2 regions of the Pseudoblastomonas marina genome follow, and region 2 is predicted to be linked to the other one. Evidence: predicted binding sites of a transcription regulator. Region 2 holds the regulator's gene; the other holds the start of a gene.

Region 1 (3,172 bases), 950 kb from region 2:
GTGGGGAAGACGTGGGCCAGACCGTCTCGTCTTGCCGGATCGATCTCGTTGAGGAGCAGCGAAGCGTTCTGGACGCTGCCCCAAAGAGCAAGGGCACCATTGCCTGCGGACGGTTCGAGGAGCGTGTCTTGCGCGCAGCCAGCTGCGGCCTTCGCCATCAGCCAGGCCAGCATTGGCGGGGTCGAGAACTGCTGGAGCTCGACCTGTGCTTCGCTGCGCACATGCCGCGGCGGAAAGGCAGCTTGGAGCCAGTCGAACCGCGCTTCGGCTTCATGCACGTTCGTCGCCAGATCGATCCGTGAGGACTCTCGCAACCAGAGCAGTGCGCCGATCTCGACCGCGTTATTGTAGTCAGCGATGGTCCAGGCGCTTCCCCAGTCCAAAGATCCAGTCTCCTCGGCGAACAGCCCGGAAATGTCGGTACGGGTAAGATGACGTCCCGAAGCAAGAAGCGCGGCAACTCGGGTGCCGATGGCATAGGCCAAGGGCATGGACGGCAACTGCTCGCCGGCGGGAAACAGGTCTGATTGAAACATGGCAATTCGTCCTCCTGATGGGGGCATCGGGACACGCCCTCTGCCGGATCAGGAATTCGAGAAGCTCTCTCTCCTCTACCGCGCCGCTTTGCGGCGCAGCCATGCTGTAAGTTCATCGTTCCAGTCGGTGTCGCGTGAGGATGGTTTGCGAACGTGGATCGTCCGCCCATCGCGGGCATAAGCGGCCAGGCCACGCGACGCAGCCAGCTCGCCGCCAGCATCGTGATCGACGAAGAGGTGAAGCTCGGTCACGCTCTCAGGCACGCTGACGAGACCGAAGCGCTCATTGCCCAGGGTCGCCCAGACGGGGATGCCGGTAAGAGCATAAGCCGACATTGCGCTCTCGATCCCTTCAGCAAGGCCGAGCAGGCCGGAGGCCGGAGCGAAGAGACGAACAGCAGCTTCACCGAGCGCGCCAAGCGCGCGCTTCGGCTTGTCGAAATCAGCCTTGGCATCGCCCGAAAGGAAAGTGCGATGGATGGCGATCGGCCCCTCGTCGAGGTTGACCGCCGCAATCATCGCCGGCAAAAAGCGGGTTCGTCCTTTCGGACCAAGCGGCGTTCGTGAATGGAAGCGGAGCGCCGGAGATGCGGCAAGGATGCCGCGGCTCTCCAGATATGCCTTTGCCGGGCTGGCACGCAGTGGCTGTGCATCGCGCCAGATCCTCAGCGCTGCCGCCGAGGGTTTGCGCGTTCTGGTCTGCTCGGGACCTTCGGTAGTCGCAGAAGCTGAAAAGAGCGCCGGTGCCTCGAAACCTTCACGCGCCAATGCAGACAATACGCTCTGCTGATCACATCCCGCAAAGCAATGGAAAAGGATAGCCTGTCGACCGAGCGACACACCGAGTGACGGCGTGCGGTCATCATGCGCGGGGCAACAGGCCATGCCCTTTGTGCCGGACCATTTGCCCCCTCGCGATTCGCAAATGCGACGGGCGGTCTCGGCAAGCGACCGGTTGGGATGAGTTTGGACAGACAGGGACATGCGAGCTCCTCAGCATGCAAAGTAGCCCCCTCATCAGCGCTCCTCTCCTCTCCCAAAGGCAGGCGTTCGCCGCTTTCCTACAGGGATATGTTCTATCTATGTTCTCTTTCGATTCGAATCAATGGAGCACAAGTCGAGATGACCTCCCTCAATCGTCTGACTGCGATAGCGGTCGCCTGTCTGGGGATGATCGCGACCTCCTCACAGCAGGTCCGCGCCCAGGATTTCACTTTGTTCGAGCACGCGATCGTTCCACCAAAGACGGACCAGCAGCCGGCAAGGCAATATCTACCTGCAATCTACCAAACAGGGCCAGCAGACGTATCCTACCGGGAAGGCCTGTATATGGCGGCAATAGCCGAGGCCGAGCGCCGTTACGGGCTTCCGACCAATCTGCTTCGTGCTCTCATCTGGGCTGAGTCCCGCTTCAATCCGATGGCTGTGAGTCCAGCCGGTGCTGCCGGGCTTGCTCAGCTTATGCCAGCCACGGCGCGAGAACTGGGCGTCCGGAACCGTCATGACCCTCTTGCATCGATCGACGGTGGCGCCAGGTACCTTCGCGACATGTTGGACCGGTTCGACGCGGTCCACCTGGCCTTGGCTGCTTACAATGCGGGCCCAGGTGCCGTCTCCCGATCACGCGGCATTCCCAACAATGGTGAAACGCCGCAATATGTCCGGTCTGTGTTGGGACGTTGGCAAGCAATTGGTACGTACAATTGACGAAACTACCTGATTTCCGGCTATTGTCTGAAATCATGTGCCGGAATGAAGACGGACAACGCCAGTGAATGAGACCCCCGGTGAGCCGTTCGACTTTCGCAAGGCGTTGAAGGCACAGAAGCGCCGGAAGCTGAGAAAGGAGATCGCGTTGGGTTTGGGAGCATTCGCGATCGTATTTGCTGGAGGGATGCTGGCACTCAACTGGTCAGTCCATGATGCCAGCCTTGCTAACGACGATCAGCAGCCTCAGGCTTTATTCCAGCAAGCAAGCTCCCCACAATTCGACATCTGCGGATCCGTCCGGCGCACATGCGTCGTGGATGGAGATACTTTCTGGCTTGATGGCGTGAAAATCCGGATTGCCGACATCGACACTCCCGAGATCAGCGAGCCTCGTTGCGACTATGAATACCAGCTCGGCATGCGCGCGACGCACCGCCTTGTCGAATTGCTGAATGGCGGGCCCTTTGAACTGAGGACCATCGGTAGCAGAGACGAGGATCAGTACGGTCGCAAATTGCGGGTTGTAACGCGCGGCGGCCGCTCGCTTGGCGATCAGCTGGTCAGCGAAGGCCTGGCGCGAACCTGGACCGGGAGACGTGAACCATGGTGCTGAACCGCGATCAGGAATTGTGGGCCGTCGCGCTCTGGGTCGAAAAGAACCATGGCGGAGAGGGAACCGCGTATATCGCGCAGCAAATCCAGCGGCTATCCAACGAAGGGGACGAGGCTGGCATAGCAACGTGGAAGACTGTTGCTGAACGGTTCGATCAGCTTAGCTGCCAAAGCTCTACGAACTGAGGCTCGGCACGATGCGGAAGTGGCTTAAGGTCTGGGGCATCAGAATTGAGTTCGCCTTGCTCGCGTCAGTGTCCCTGATAGGGCTGGTCCTGAGCCTTCAATCCTGCACTGGCTGAGAAGAAATTCGA
Region 2 (3,172 bases):
TCCTGTCGGATCTTTCCGATCGCGGCGAACGGTCTTCGGAAATTACCGGTGCGGCGCGTGCACTGCGAGCCCGCCTCTTGCCGGTCGATGCGCCCGACAATGCGATCGACGTGTGCGGCACCGGGGGCGACGGCCACCACACCCTCAATGTTTCGACCGCGGTGAGCCTCGTCGTCGCAGCCTGCGGGGTCCCGGTGGCCAAGCACGGCAACCGCGCGGCGTCTTCGAAAGCCGGCGCCGCCGACACGCTCGAGGCCTTGGGTCTCGACATGGACGCTGCGGGACGCACCGCCGAGAAGACGCTCGCCGAGATCGGCATCTGCTTCCTGTTTGCCAAGAACCACCACCCGGCGATGGCGCGGATCCAGCCCATCCGCCAGCAGCTCGGCAAGCGCACGATCTTCAACCTGATGGGTCCGCTGTCGAACCCGGCGCGCGTGCACAGCCAGCTGATCGGTATCGCACGGCCTGCCTACGTCCCGATCTATGCGCGCGCGATGGCCTCGCTCGGAACGGGGCGCTCGCTGATCGTCTCGGGCGACGAGGGCCTCGACGAACTTAGCCTCGCCGGCGGCAACGAGATGGCCGATGTGCGCGGCAGCGATTTCGCCATGCGCCGGTTCGACGCCGCAAGGGCCGGGCTGGAGCATGCCCCGGTCGAGGCCATCCGCGGCGGAGATGCCGCGCACAACGCCAGGGCGCTGCGCGCACTGCTCGACGGGATGCCCGGCGCCTATCGCGATGCGGTGGTGTTCAATGCCGCCGCCGCGCTGGTGGTTGCCGGGCGCGAGGAAGACTGGCCCGCGCGGGTGGCCGAAGCCCAAGAGGCGCTAGACAGCGGGGCCGCGGCGAAACTGCTCGGCGCATGGATCGAGCTCGTCGCGTGAGCAAACTGGCCGAAATCTGTGCGATCAAGCGCGAGGATGTCGAACGACGCAAGGCTGCGCGCGCGCTCGCCTCGCTCGAAGAGGAAGCGAGCGCTGCTTCACCGGTGAGGGGCTTCCGGGACGCGCTGGCCGCCAAGGCAGCGAACGGCTTCGGGCTGATCGCCGAAATCAAGCGAGCGTCACCCTCGAAAGGCTTGATCCGTGCTGATTTCGACCCGGCAGATCACGCACGCGCCTACGCCAAGGGGGGCGCCGCCTGCCTTTCGGTGTTGACCGAGGAACCGCATTTCCAGGGCAGCGATACCTACCTCATCGAAGCGCGTGCAGCCTGTTCGCTCCCCGTGTTGCGCAAGGACTTCACGATCGATCCTTGGCAGGTCGTCGAGGCGCGGGCATTGGGGGCCGACGCGATCCTCCTCATCGCGGCGGCGCTGGGCGATGCGCAAATGGCCGAGCTTGCCGACGTCGCGCGCGAGTTCGGGCTCGACGTCCTGTTCGAGGTGCATGACGAGCAGGAAATGGAGCGCGTCCTGCGATGTTCGCCCGACATGATCGGGATCAACAACCGCAACCTCGCAACATTCGAGACCGACCTCGCGACCAGCGAGCGCCTCGCGCCCATGCTGCCGCGCGGCGTCCTCGGAATCGCCGAAAGCAGTATCACCGAGCATCCTGATATCGAGCGCCTTGCCGGCCATGGGCTGCGGGCCTTCCTCGTCGGCGAGACACTGATGCGCCGGAATGATGTGGAATGCGCCACGCGCGATCTGCTCGGAAACGGATAGGACCCGCAGCTTTCCGCGGCGTTGCACTTGACGGGTTCGCGGAAGTTGCCTAATTGTTCCTTGTTCGTTCACTGAAGGCGAACCGATCAAGGGAGGAGCAATTGCTCACTCGCAAACAACACGAGCTCATCCGTTTCATCCAGGAACGGCTCGAGGAAACCGGCGTGTCGCCGAGTTTCGAGGAAATGAAGGACGCGCTCGACCTCAAGTCGAAATCGGGCGTCCACCGGCTGATCTCGGCGCTCGAGGAGCGCGGTTTCATCCGCCGCTTGCCCAACCGGGCGCGTGCACTCGAGGTGATCCGGCAGCCGGAAGATGCGGTGGCTTCCGCAACTTCGAAGGCCGCTGCGCCTGCGTCGCTCAAGATGCCCGAGAGCACGCCGCGACCGGCCAATGACGTGATCGAGATCCCGCTCCATGGCCGGATCGCCGCGGGTGTACCGATCGAAGCGCTCGAAGATACGCAGACCCTGCCCGTGCCCGCGGCATTGCTGGGGGCCGGCGATCATTTCGCGCTCGAAGTCTCCGGCGATTCGATGATCGAAGCGGGAATTTTCGACGGCGACTACGCGCTGGTGAAGCGCACCGACGTCGCGCGTGACGGCGAAATCGTCGTCGCGCTGGTCCGCGACGAGGAAGCGACGCTCAAATACCTGCGCCGCGACAAGGGCCGGATCACGCTCGATCCCGCCAACGCCGCCTACGAGCCGCAGGTCTACAACGCCGATGAGGTCCGCGTGCAGGGCAAGCTGGCCGGTCTCCTGCGCCGTTACAACTGATCGGTTCGAACCGAGAAAAAAGGCCGCCGCTCCGGAAGGGAGCGGCGGCCTTTCTCGTACTTGGGTTGCGTGAGGTCAGTCCGGCTTCTTGGCCACCCCGACCATCGCCGGGCGGAGCAGCCGCTCGCGCAGCATGTAGCCCGCCTGCATTTCCTGCACCACCGTGCCGGGTTCGGCGTCCGCAGTGGGAATTTCCATCATCGCCTGGTGCTGGTTGGGGTCGAGCGGAAGGCCGACCGCAGCGATGCGACTGATGCCGTTCTGTGCAAAGACTTTGTCGATCTCACGCTGGGTCGCCTCGATACCCTCGATGAAACGGCGCGCCTTGTCGTCCTCGCGCAGTGCTTCGGGCACGTGTTCGAGCGCGCGGGCGATATTGTCGGCCACCGAAAGGATGTCGCGGGCGAAGCCCGACGCGCCGTAATTGCGGGCATCGGCCACGTCCTTTTCGAGCCGCCGACGCACGTTCTGCGTTTCTGCGCGCGCATAGAGGACTTCCTGCTTCGTCGCGTCGAGATCGTTGCGCAACTGTGCGATCGCATCGGCAAGGTCGCCCTCGCCTTCGCCATTTGTGTCGCCGTCTGAGGGCTCGTCACCCTCGTCGATCATGTCTTCGGGAACTCCGCGGAGTTCTTCCGCCACTTCCGGGTCGGGCGCGTGGGCGCCCTGCTTGTCGTTGTCGTTGGTCATGGGTTCTTTTTAGCCGATCAGTTTGCTCAGC

Evidence for each region. The regulator LexA, encoded in region 2, represses DNA repair genes until DNA is damaged. The targets are predictions, from matches to a motif close to GTTCCNCNCTTGTTCT.
Region 1: T8S45_RS08725 (DUF7146 domain-containing protein) is a predicted target of LexA. The motif match lies at 1,610-1,625, and genes of this name have one in related genera.

The regions. Positions count from the first base shown of each region.
Region 1 covers NZ_CP139718.1:1,744,874-1,748,045, reverse strand. The annotation lists gene T8S45_RS08730 (strawberry notch family protein) at 1-536, opposite strand, end outside; gene T8S45_RS08725 (DUF7146 domain-containing protein) at 612-1,520, opposite strand; gene T8S45_RS08720 (lytic transglycosylase domain-containing protein) at 1,659-2,243, shown strand; gene T8S45_RS08715 (thermonuclease family protein) at 2,308-2,859, shown strand; gene T8S45_RS08710 (DUF6961 family protein) at 2,850-3,044, shown strand.
Region 2 covers NZ_CP139718.1:792,873-796,044, reverse strand. The annotation lists gene trpD (anthranilate phosphoribosyltransferase) at 1-887, shown strand, start outside; gene trpC (indole-3-glycerol phosphate synthase TrpC) at 884-1,672, shown strand; gene lexA (transcriptional repressor LexA) at 1,774-2,451, shown strand; gene grpE (nucleotide exchange factor GrpE) at 2,527-3,141, opposite strand; gene hrcA (heat-inducible transcriptional repressor HrcA) at 3,151-3,172, opposite strand, start outside.